Regions from separate parts of the Anaerobacillus alkaliphilus genome, predicted to be linked through region 3. Evidence: riboswitches for the same ligand, from Rfam matches in the RefSeq annotation. Region 3 holds a riboswitch; each other region holds the start of a gene.
What was found. A riboswitch is a leader RNA that binds a small molecule or an ion and turns the genes downstream of it on or off. The one in region 3 is predicted to bind cyclic di-GMP.
Positions count from the first base shown of each region.

Region 1: it holds a riboswitch for cyclic di-GMP, as region 3 does, so the genes downstream of both, DS745_RS18895 (type II secretion system protein) here and DS745_RS07380 (hypothetical protein) in region 3, are expected to answer to the same signal.
Region 2: it holds a riboswitch for cyclic di-GMP, as region 3 does, so the genes downstream of both, DS745_RS20515 (EAL domain-containing protein) here and DS745_RS07380 (hypothetical protein) in region 3, are expected to answer to the same signal.

Region 1 covers NZ_QOUX01000046.1:745,426-749,718, forward strand. Annotated here, with positions in the region: gene DS745_RS18880 (hypothetical protein) at 1-45, opposite strand, end outside; gene pilM (type IV pilus biogenesis protein PilM) at 49-1,032, opposite strand; gene DS745_RS18890 (prepilin peptidase) at 1,080-1,841, opposite strand; gene DS745_RS18895 (type II secretion system protein) at 1,883-2,389, opposite strand; cyclic di-GMP riboswitch class II at 2,544-2,627, opposite strand; gene DS745_RS18900 (type II secretion system F family protein) at 2,674-3,879, opposite strand; gene DS745_RS18905 (type IV pilus twitching motility protein PilT) at 3,881-4,293, opposite strand, start outside.
Region 2 covers NZ_QOUX01000047.1:12,393-16,685, reverse strand. Annotated here, with positions in the region: gene DS745_RS20515 (EAL domain-containing protein) at 1-1,670, opposite strand, end outside; cyclic di-GMP riboswitch class I at 1,780-1,863, opposite strand; gene DS745_RS20510 (stalk domain-containing protein) at 1,988-3,574, opposite strand; gene DS745_RS20505 (DUF4269 domain-containing protein) at 3,660-4,193, opposite strand; gene DS745_RS20500 (hypothetical protein) at 4,193-4,293, opposite strand, start outside.
Region 3 covers NZ_QOUX01000026.1:77,535-81,827, reverse strand. Annotated here, with positions in the region: gene DS745_RS07385 (S-layer homology domain-containing protein) at 144-1,190, opposite strand; gene DS745_RS07380 (hypothetical protein) at 1,686-2,060, opposite strand; cyclic di-GMP riboswitch class I at 2,263-2,347, opposite strand; gene DS745_RS07375 (hypothetical protein) at 2,673-3,155, shown strand; gene DS745_RS07370 (sigma factor-like helix-turn-helix DNA-binding protein) at 3,393-3,986, shown strand; gene DS745_RS07365 (IS110 family RNA-guided transposase) at 4,113-4,293, shown strand, end outside.

The sequences.
Region 1 (4,293 bases), on a different contig from region 3:
ACTTCGCTTTGGTTTTTGTGGAAGTAGATTAATATCAACAAGCATTCGTTACACCTCTTTTAAAAGCAAGCCAAGTGGTAAATGGTAACGATAAGGAATGCTTTCACCTTTTGTTAATTTAAACTCATCATCCGTTAAAGAAATGATGTTTATACTGGTCATTTCTGCTAGCTTCTCTTTAATATAATCTAAATAAGGGTGATCACCAGTAACTAAAATTTTCGTTACTTCAGCATTACCTTGATTTATCGAAAATTTATAAAAGTTGATGACACGTTCTATCTCTAAGAAGTTGTCTTGCAAATTGCCAGTCATCTTCTCGACGTTTTGACAATAAATCGCTAGATCTCCATTATCGTCTAATTTCTCTGACCACAAATTGTCAAGATCAACGATGTTTAAATGCCTCATAAACACCGGTTTATGCTGATGAAAAATGCTGAGATTAATAGAGTTAATAGAAACTTGCAGCAATAAAAGGTGTTCATTAGGTTTAGATAGGTCTAAATAATGATACAGCCGATAAGAGGCCAACGAAGATAAATCAGCAACTACTGGTTTTAACTGGACTGTCTCTAACAACTGCTCATATTCTAGTACCGTTTTTTCGGGCGAAGCAAAAAGTAATATCTCTTTTTTATCCTCTATTTCACCAAGTATGTGATAGTCAAAGATTGGATCCTCAAATGGCAAATGAATGGATGTGCCAATTTCAAAAAATAGATAGCCTTTTATTTCATCATCAGCAACGTCTTTAGGGATAGAAACCTTGCGAAACAGAACGGTCGAATCAGGTACAAGAAAATTAACGTTGCGTTTCTTGAGACCCCAGTTTTCAACGCATTCCTCTAAGATATTGATTAAACTGTCTCTATTGACAATCTTTCCATCACGAATAAGCCCAGCAGGAAGGTATCTTTCACCAAACTCCTTAATAGACTGAAGATTGTTCGCTTTACTATCAACGTAACGAATCACATGATCCTTTATGATGATATTTACTGGTGGTTTCTTACCAAAAAGAAATGCCATTCATTCTTCCCCCTAAAACATATACGTCTACTATATTATATCGCTTTTTATGAAAAGGTTAATAGTGTAAGATACCAGCCAATAACTTCCTGTCCAAAAAAATAAGCTATAAGAGCCCCAACAGCAATAAATGGACCAAAAGGAATTGGTTTCCCTCTTTTTACTTTTTTCAAAAGGATACCAACTAAACCAACAATTGAACCTAAAAAGGCTGCAAAAAACAAGGTCAAGAGTGTTGCTTGAAGACCTAAAGCAATTCCAAGCACTCCAAACAACTTGATATCTCCCCCGCCCATGCCACCTTTCGAAACAACAGCGATGGCGTAGAGAAGGAAAAAGCCAACGAAAGCACCGGCAATTGGACTCCACCACGGATCCATTGGCCCAAGTACTCTGCCTAAAATGAATAAAGGCAGGAAAAATAACAGGACACGGTCTGGAATAATCATATAATGAAGATCAGAAACAAAGATGATAATTAATAATGAAATAAGTAAAAGTGCGATAAGTAATTCGAATGACCAGCCAACAAAGATTGGCGAGATTGCAAACAATATACCTGTCGTTAATTCAAAAACAGGATAAATTGGTGATATCCTCGTTTTACAATGACGACATTTGCCACGAAAAGCTAGATATGAGAATACTGGAAAAAGGTCGATAAAACGAAGCCGCTCATTGCACGAAGGGCAATGAGACGGCGGTTTCAATATTGACTGACCTTTAGGTATTCGTAATCCAACTACGTTGTAAAATGACCCTAGGATGAGACCTAGGAGGAAAAGGTAGATGTGGAGTATGATTTCCATGGGATCAAGTCCTTTTAACTATCTAAGTTATTTAAATTTAACTATTTTACTTGTGTTCTATCTAAGCTAGCCTCTGCAACTGGATTATCACCATCTCTAACTCCTCGAGTACCATTAAATAATCTAACTGTGTATTCATACTGATTAGTAGTAGTATTTCTAGTAACCACAACGTAAGAAGCTCCTCGGTCATTTGCGCTTGTTCCGTATAAGGTTTTAGCATCTGTTGCATCTGCCATCATTGAATACGTTCCGTTATCAGGATCTTTTGGTAATTCAATGTAACCTTGCTTAACAAGATATCTAAGAGATATTTTTAATCCATCTGTATGATTTGCTTGAGTTTGCAATGCTTTCTCTGATGTCATCGCCAACTTGGCAGCACTTATCATTTGCGTAGCATTTGCCACATGCGCATCCTTCTTACTATTATCAATCAATCCCCCAACACTTGGTACTGCAATTGCAGCGATAATTCCTAAAATAACTACTACTACTAGTAACTCAATTAATGTTAAACCACGTTGATCTTTTAATCTTTTTAACATGTTAAATCCCTCGCTTTTTAAGTTTGTTAGTAAATATAAAAAAACCACTCACGATTACTCAATCCCTATCTGCAGTTTTAATTAGGAGGATATTTCTTATGATGTAAAATGATAGCTTGTCCTTCTATTTAACTGGTTTTAGCTCATGAATAATTGTAAACTGGCCGGTTGCACTACTAGCTCCAGATCATCAAAGTGCCCATATTGTAGATGATCTTTCTTCACTTCCAAGTCTATTGTACTACAAAAATTAGATACATTGTACTATTTTTCTACTATTTTCACTAAATTTCGGAATAGATTTGAAACATCGGTACCATGATCGCAATAACGATTGTACCAACGATGGCCGCTAAGAACACAATCATTAATGGCTCGATTAAAGACTTTAACCGATCAGTGGCATTTTCTACTTCTGTTTCATAAAAATCGGCGACTTTTGATAACATTTGATCTAGAGAACCTGTTTCTTCGCCAATCGCAATCATCTGAACAACTAAAGGTGGAAACACCCAATGATCTCGCATCGGCTCAGTTAATGGCAAACCGGCCTCTAATGATCTTCGTGATTTTTGCAATGTTCTTGCAATCACTTCATTTTCGACGACTTTCTCGACAATCGCAATTGCTTGTAAAATTGGTACAGAACTTGAAAATAATGAACTTAATGTTCGTGCCATTCGGGCCAGTGCTGCCTTTTGTAGCATTTTTCCGAAGATTGGCAGTCTAAGAATTGCAAAATCTAAATAGTATTTACTAGTTGGTTTGCTTTTGACTACTAGGAAGGCTACATAGAGCCCGATTGCTAGGATAATAAACAGCCACCAAGACGATTGAACAAACTCACTTGCACTTAAGACAAATACAGTAATTGCAGGTAATTCACCACCAAAGCTAAGCAACATATTAGCGAACGTTGGTACAACCGTTGTTAAGAGAAAGATCACAACAAATATCGCTATGAACCCAATAACTGTCGGATATGCCATCGCAGAGAATACCTTTTGCCTTGTTTGGTACTGCTTTTCAAAGTGATCAGCAAGACGTTCTAATGCTTCATCAATCGTTCCACTTGCTTCTCCAGCGCGCATCATATTAATAAACATCGGCGGAAAGATCTTTTTATGCTTTGCCGCACTATCTGAAAATGGATTTCCAGCGCGAATATCTTCCTCAACTTCTGCAAGTGCTTTCCTTAGGTATTTACTCTCCGTTTGCTTAGACAAAATATTCGTTGCATCAACTAAGGTGACACCTGCTTTTAACAGGGTTGAAAACTGTCGCAAATAAATGACAAAATCTTGGTATTTAACAGGGTTTCCGATGACTATATCTTTCCGGAAGACCGATTCCTTTACTTCCGAAATTTGAGTGACTGCAACACCACGTTCTCGTAATTTTGCTATTACATCTCGCTTCGTGTTGCCATTAATCATTCCTGTTTGCTTTTTTCCAGAACGAGTACGACCTTCAAATTGAAATTGTGCCATCTTACTGCTCCCTTTCTACTAGGTAAGGAGCTGCAACTTCTTTTGAGATCAACTCTTGCTGTATTAAGCTCTTGATCGACATTTCTAATGTATGCATCCCGTTTGCTTTACTTGTTTGCATAATATTATGGATTTGATGGATCTTTTCATTTCGGATTAAATTGGCAATCGCCGAGTTATTGATTAAAATTTCAGTTGCTGCACAACGTCCTGTTTTATCTATTGTTGGGAATAATCGTTGAGAGACGATCGCTTTTAATACAGACGCTAATTGAATTCGAATTTGCGGTTGTTGACTTGGCGGAAATACATCAATGACTCGGTCTATGGTTGCAGGAGCATCAGTTGTATGTAATGTTCCTAAAACTAAATGACCTGTTTCCGCTGCTGTAATGGCCGTACTAATCGTTTCTA
Region 2 (4,293 bases), on a different contig from region 3:
CTCGGTGTAATATACACTTCATTTCCGGCTAATAACGTTGGCTGCTTTAGTTTTTGAATAATCCGTTCGGAAACGCTACATAAGTCTTCAATACTAGTATTCTCGATAAGTAATAAAAACTCATCTCCGCCCTGCCGAGAGATGACATCACCTTCACTCAAACAGGAACTCATAATCGAGACAACTCTTTGAAGCAATAAATCACCAACATGATGGCCTAGGGTATCGTTAATCGTTTTGAAATTATCAAAATCAATAAACAAGACTCCTAATGTCGACTTCGTCTCGCTCGCTCTTTTTATCGCCTCTTCAAGCTTCAAACTGAACAAATAACGATTTGGTAGTCCTGTTAATTGATCTTTATAGGCTAACTCTTTGATTTCATTCTCAGCTTTTCTCTTGTCTGTAATATCTTTAACGAAAGCCATCACACTAACGGAAGTATTGTGTTTAAAGATCGGAACGATATTGATATCAACGATCACTTGATGTCCACCTTTATGATTAATCACACCTTCAACTCGTTGTCCATTCCCTTGTTTCACTGCTGTAAAAATTTGATCTAGTTCTTGATAAGAATTGGCATCAATGAACGTTGTACTATTAATTCTTAAGAGCTCCTCTTTGCTATACCCTGTTAATGTTTCCGCTGCTGGATTTACACTAAAAAGCTTACCGTTGTGATCTAGTTCAAAGATTGCATCTAAAGAATTTTGGTATAACGAATGAAACTTTTGTCGGGTTGACTCCAACTCTACTAGTACTTTGTTAAGTTCTTGTTCGGCAGTTTTCTGTGCGGTTATGTCGCGTGCCATATAAACAAAACGACATACCTTATCTTCTTCAATGATCGGGTTACAGTTTCCTTGAAGATACACCCAGTGGCCGTGTTTATGTAAAAAGCGAGAAGTAATGGTTATTACTTGAAGATTTTCAAGAACCTTTTTCAAATTTCTTTTCACAATACGAAGATCATCGGGATGAACAAAGTCCAATATCGATTTGCCTATCAGCTCTCGCAACGTATATCCTAAATACTTCTCATGTGAAGATGAGGCATACTCAAAAATGCCCTTCTGATCAATAATCCCCACGAAGTCTGATACATTTTCAGCTAACAGTCGGTATTTCTTTTCGCTTTCATAGAGTTTCTTATCTGTATTTCGTTGTTCAATAGCAATAGAAGCTAAGTGAGCAAACACTTCTAATAGTTCTAATTCGTCTTTCAGCGGTTCACGGGTTTCACGGTAATAGAGAGCAAAAGTTCCCAGAACGGTTTCTTCAGAGGAAATGATCGGTTTTGACCAGCAAGCCTTTAACCCATAGGAAAGCGCAAGCGATTTGTAGTTTTTCCACCGGTCATCGGTTTCAATGTCCTTAACAATCACTGTTTCCATGAAAAACGCAGCTGTTCCACATGATCCGACTCCTGGTCCAATCTTTGTACCAGCTAACGCTTGATTATATGCATCAGCTAAGCTTGGTCCAACACCTTTTTCCAACGTTTGATTTTGCTCGTTGTAAAGAAGGATTGAACAAATAGTACCGGTGATCAATGTTTCTATTTCTAAAGCAAGACTCTTTAGGATTACTGTTAATTCGTTACCCGTTGCAATTTGTTTTAATATGTTATTCTGCGAATTTAGTACCTGTTTATCGAGTGTTTTCATTTACGTACAATTCCTTTCATCTATTAATAAGATCAAAGTTTAACTCAAGCATCAATAAATTGAATGTCGTTAAAAACAAAAAAAACACCCGTCAGGATGTTTTTCCTAAAACGGCACCTGGCTGGCGTAACATAATGTTGTAGCCCCTATAGTTTTGCGTCCCAACATTTCTGTTGGTTTGCCCGAACGTTTCTTATTTAATTAGAAATTTAGTAAAATAGACCTACCAATACTTTACCATGAATATCTTAATATTACCAATATTTTATATTAATCTAGCCTCTCGTACAAGTTCAAATTAATAAATTCGGAAGTAGTTATTTTTCAATGATAATACTTCGAGATGAGGCTTGATAGTTGACCTTGGCACCGAACTGTTCGGAAACAAAACGAATTGGAACAAAAGTCCGACCATTATTAATTTCTGGTGCAACATCGATTAACCTCTTTTGACCGTTGACCAGTACGTGTTGGTCATTAACAGTTAATACGATCGTGTTACCACCATTTTTTATCGTCACTGTTTTTGCATTTGGATCCCAATGAACATGTGCTCCAAAAGCTTCACTAATTACCCTAATCGGGACAAGCGTACGGTTATTTTTTAGATATGGTGGATGATCTAAAACAGCATTTTTCCCGTTTAGTAACCAACTGGGTTGATTAAGCCAAAACATCATTTCCGTTTGAAGATAAATTTTGGAATGCCAAAAAGCAACACCATTTTGCTGTAGACGCTTAATCATCTCTACGGTTTCTTTACCAGAGAGAGGATTATTAAAGATAAATACAGTTTTCAGGCTTGGAAGCGTATTTAATGGCGTCAGAATACGAATATTATTACTGTCTGCATAAATAGTTTCCAAGTTTAATAGATATTTTAATGGATCAATACTCTCTACGCGATTGTAACTAAACTTCAAGTATTGTAATTCTTGAAGTTCCTTCAAAACAGTGATGTTCGAAATTGAATTCGACGATATATCAAGAACCGTGAGTTCTCTTAACAATCGCAAATCGTTGATATCCTGAATAAAGTTACTTGATAGATTTAGATTTTTAAGGTTTGTCAATGACGCTAACGGTGATAAGTTTCTTATACTATTTTGACTCACATCTAACTCTTCTAAATGAACAAGAGAAGCAAGTGGACGTATATCTTTAATGCCCATGAAAACCAAACTAAGACTTCTTAATGTTGTTAGTTTACTAATTTGGTTTAAATCAAGATTACCTCTTAATTCGTAATCATACAGTAACAATTGTTGTAAATTTGGAAGCTCTTCTAACGGAGTAAAATCCTTTATTGGGTTATGCCATATTGAAACTCCTTCTAATGAGGCTAATTGTTCAATACCCTTTAGATCTTCTAGCCCGTTTCCAACTAAAACTAATTCCCTCAAATCCATCTGTACTAGAAAACCTAAGTCACTTAAAGGAATGGCTGCTAACGTTAATGACTCTATTCCCGATAGATTTAGAACTGGTGCTAAGTCACGTACCTCAGATCCATAAATTGACAGTTTTTGTAGTTTCGGAAGCTCATGTAAGAGCTGCAAATCACTGATCCTTCTAGTATCTATAGATAGATGGTTTATCTTTTTTAAACCAACCACTAATTTAAGATCCTCTTGAGAGATCGAATGGTTTATGATTAATGTCTTTACATTTTGTAAATGCTGAATTCCTTCTAGCGTATCGGTGCTACCTTCAATGTTTAGTTCAGTAACTTTCTCTACGTCCTCCTTAGTAATCGGTCCTTCCGGCATTTTTAGTTGAATCCTAATAGCTCTTTCTAAGTTAGGATCTGGAAAAGACAGCGTTTGATCATTTGCTGAGACTTCTGCTCCTTGTCCAATAATAGAAACTACGACCATTATTAGCACTAGTATGTATTTTTTCATCTGTAACCCTCCCATGCTTACAAGTATTTTATCATTAACAATACTTGTAAAATAGACTTTATTGCCGACTGGGAATAGTTACCTTTTAAATCAAACAGATATTCCTACCGTAATTGATCAGAGATAGATAAGGATCACTTTCATCTAAACCTAATACTTTACAAAAAGCTGGCTCAGTTTTATATCCCCGCTGTTTCAAGCTGATAACTTGATCTCTCAAGGTAGGGATGCATTTTATTAGTTGGTCTTCAATTATCATATGAAGGTAAGCGTTTTGTTCGAAAACAGGCTGCGGTTGACCAAACAATTCAAACTCATATCCCTCAAATAAAAAATTGGCTTTTACGACGGGTACATCTCTAATTATTACTTCCTTTAGTCGATAATTATCGAGGTGACTGTATAAATCTTTCACTTGCTCTCTAAATCTACTGAAATTATGAACTTCCATAATGATGTCTAGATCAGAACCATCTACATCAATTCCAATCGGTAAAGTTCCACATAGGATCGGGGTGTAAATAGCGAGATTATCCATGATCCCTACCTTTTGGATCGCATCGTACGCTCTTCGTTGCCGCTCATTGCCCAATTTTAAATAGTCAATTGATGTAAACATTAGTACCCACCCCTCTTGCTATGAAAAATTGGATTCCTCTCACTAAAGATAAATGAAGTTAAAACTTCCTCGTCGGCCTTCACTAATTTCTCGCTGATTT
Region 3 (4,293 bases):
GAACCGTCCCCTTGCTTTTCCTGACAGGTATAAGAAAAAGTCCACAAAAGAAATGTTCTTCTGTGGACTTTTTCTTATTGGTAAATGATAGTACAGCAGCAGATTAACTCTCCTTATCAGTACTAGACATAATACGAATTGTTTTACCTATAATTTGTCACTAAATCATAGTATTTATACCTTGATGAAAATTCCCTTGATCTCCGAGTCGGAATTTCAGCTTTTAGTAAAGCTAAATTTAAAAGGATTTCCTCGTTGCCTTCTTTAACCCAAATGTAGCCAATCGTATAATGCAATTTATAATCATTTTTAGAAGGCTCAATTTCGACCCTTACTGCTTTGTTTTTGAAATTTTCTCGGATATAGTTGTCGAATATATCAGTCATTCCGGCTTCCATATCAGCAACACTTGCGTATTCAAACCCAGCTAATTCTACAGGAATGATGCCCTCTTCTGTTGTTACATGAACTACGTTTCCTGAATAAGGTACAGTTCCTGACAAAACGCCGTTAAATTGCATTGGACTAAAATCTATAACCCTCTTTAAAAACACAGCAAATTCCGCTCTTGTAACGGCTTGATTAGGCCCAAATCTTTCAGGAGAGTAACCAGCTATTAAGTTATTAGAAGCTAATTGACGAATACTTCCTTTTGCCCAGTTTGCTTCATGTAAATCTTTAAATGTAACCTCTTTCCTTCCAGAAAGTTTAATATAGGGTCTAGCAAGAATTACCGCAGTTTCTGTGCGACTAATAGGCTGATTTGGTCTGAATGTCCCGTCAGAATATCCTGACATTAGACCTTTTTCATTAGCGATAGATATTTCTCGAATAAAGTAATGGTTGTTTCCGATATCCTTAAACTCACTCGTATATTTTACAGATGAGTTATTTAATAAATGAGGATATAATTCTCTAACTAATAACGTTGCAGCTTGTGCTCTAGTAATTTTTTGGGTAGGTCCAAATGCTCCCGCCCCAATTCCTGATATAGTTCCTCTTTCCGTTAAAGATACAATACTTGACTCTGCCCAGCGAACAGACTGTAAATCATTGTATATAGCTACCTGATTACTTTCCATTATTGTAGCAGCAGTTGCTACTTTTTCTTCATTGTTGGTTAGGCTTAGAAAAGCCAGACCTCCACAAATTATCACAGTTATTAAAAATCCATATAAATACTTTCTCATGCAATTCTCCTCAAAGCTCATATTTATTTACCTGATCTCTTTAATCTAATAAAAGACCATATTAATCTTATTACTAGAAATTATTTCCTGTCAACACCAATCTGTTGTTAGCAGACTATATCTCGCAATCTATTAACGTAAGCCAAAATAGCTTCTTCCGTTTGTTTTTGTTACACTGTTCCAGACTCCATCACTTTCTTCAAAATTAAAGAAATTTTCAATTCGATATGGACCCCAAAATACCCAATGTTACCAAATCGATGATACTCTATTCCACTCAGAGTAATCATAATTATATTTTATTAGGGTAATAGAATTGGGACGGTTCAACCTATGTTCGTACAGTAAATTTAGTAGCAAATATTCCCTTTGAGCGGAGGGAGGTGCCTGTCACTACCCGAAATTTGTCGATAAAGAGAAGGCAAGAACTTGAGCAAAATAGAAATAACCGCTCCCACGATTAATGGATTAGCGGTTATTTCTATTGTAATCAAATTATAGGTAATACCCGTCTTTAACTAACTCCGGAGGTACTCCGAAAAGTAATTTTCTAATATTCTCGTAGCCAACATATCGGTGTTCGATGAGAAAATCATAAAACATTTTGTATTCTAATCGAAATTGATGTTTTAACTGATATATAAGGAAGTTAAAACTCTGGATTTTTGGTTTGGTTAAATGGTTTGGTAGATACTTCTCAACATCATCTTCAGTAATAGTTCTACAGATGTAGCCAGGTCTGATATTTAAATGGTTTGCACGATGAAAAAGGTCCTGTAGCTTTTCATAGAAGTCAGGGTTTTCATTTCGGATACCTTTTAACCGGAGGTGTGCCTGATTTAGTTCTTCAACACTAGCAATAGCTGGCATAACAATCACTCCTTATGGATTAGCTTTATATATTTTAAAAGGGGAAACTTACAAAATCTTGTTTCAAGTGTAATTGTTTAAAAGGTTAATATTTAATATAAAAAACCTAGATTTTTTTAAATAAGTATAGTTCGGGATAGAAATTCTACCAAAAGCAAAAAGACTAACCGAATAGTCGATTAGTCAAGAAAACTATCAAATAATCGGTAACTGGCTGGCTTAATCAACAGATCTTAGCCCCTTTAGTTTTGCGTCGCCACTTTTCAATGGGTTTGCCTTTTTCAATTTTTGTATGTATGTTACTTATTGGAGAATAACTACTTAAATTGATTATATAAGCAAAATTACCTATATGCAATATCGACTTTTGTGGTTAGGTAGACCTACATTCATTTGATTTGTGCCATATAAGGTAGTGGTTCAGAAAACTAACCTGTAACGAAACAAAGACCAAAATTCCCTTTATGTAGCATACGCTGGTAACTTAACAAATTTGTCTTTATATAAAAATGATTTACGTTTTATAGTAAACTTAAAAATGCGCTACACCCGATTTAACTGTGTGAGAAAGTTTCTTATATTATAGTAAAATTCAGTAAAAGGAAGGTTCAGATGAGACATAAGAGACAGATCAAATTAAACGAAGAATATACTCCGCTTCCTTCTTATGAAGGTGATGAATTTTTTCCGAACGGCATTTTTAATTTTAATATATCGAGGATAACTGAACATATTCACGATGGAACACTAAAAGTTGAGAAGGAAACAATTGATGTGGGTAGTTGGTTCGAGACTCATTACCATGCATCTGTAAATGAAGAACACTTGCCGACAGTTGATGTAAATAAACCGGTCATTCAGGCGGAGGTCCAGCCAGGCGAGTTTAATATTATCGATGGCAACCATCGAATGGAGAAGGCTTATCGGGATGGTGTGACAAATATTCAGTCATACAAACTCCGTGGTGAGCAACTCTTGCCTTATTTTATGAAAAAGCAGGGTTATACAGCATTTGTTGAATACTGGAACTCGAAGTTGAAAGAGGATGAGCGGAATAAAAAGTTAAAAGAGAACATGCTCAGTTATAGAGAATGAAATTTTGGGAAGTTACTGATTTGCTTAGAATGAAGGTAAAGCAGGAAACTTCCTCTTTAAGCATTATATTCAAGCCATTTTGTATTTTACGTGATGCAGGTGGGCCTTCTCCTATAAGTCGATAGTATTTAAGAAAGTGAAGGCAGCGGGATTTGAAAGTTGGCTGAAGATTAAATAAACTATGCTAAAATATTTATGCATATCGTAATATACTTTTTAAGCAGAGGTGGTATTTTTATGGGGGAAATAGAGATTACCAAAGAAGATATGCTTTTTTATTTAGATATGATAGGTTCAATTTATGGTCCATCTTATAAACCTAAGATTGGTAAATTAAAGCCTTACTACCCTTTTCTTAAGGAACCAACTTCAGAAGAATACAAGAGGTTTATTCAGGTTTATCTTCATTATAGAGACTGTTTAAATGAACGAGAAAAAACGATACTAGATTTTCAGTATAGATTGAAAGGTGAGAAGTTAACACTTGATCAAATGGGAGAACAATTTGGAATTTCCAGTTCTCGTGCTGCGCAAATTCGAAATATAGCTGAGTTACGAATAGCAAAAGCTATCCGAGAATTTTTAAATGGTAAGCCTAAGAAATCGTTTGGTTCGCTCCTTGAAGGTCAACCAGACGAGGTTTTAATTGAAATTGCACTGGCAATTTGTCCCCATTCTCGTGTTCTTCGAACTTACTTAAAGCAGGATAAACCTATGAGTTATATAACAAGAAAAAATTTAAAGCATGCATTGTTTCGTGCATGGTGGTTAGATTTATTAGATCATCGAGAAAAAGCTATGAAAATTCTAAATGTTAAAAATGAGATATAGATCTGGTAAATCTGGTGCCTAGTATAATAAATAGTTGGGCTAAATAAAAAATACCATCGTTTTCATGTACAATGGAAGGACCTATCACAGAACTTCCAAAACCCCTCACCACAAGGAGATGAAACGATGGTATACACATTATTGAACCATATTCAAGGAAAAAAGGGAAGTCGATGGGCTAAGTTTCTTCAAACAGCTGGCTTGGAAAATATTTTAATAGTAGCGGTAGATGCTGCTAAATATACGCATAAAGCTATGATTTGTACTTTTTATGGGGAGATCCTAAAGAAACCCTTCGAGTTTGATG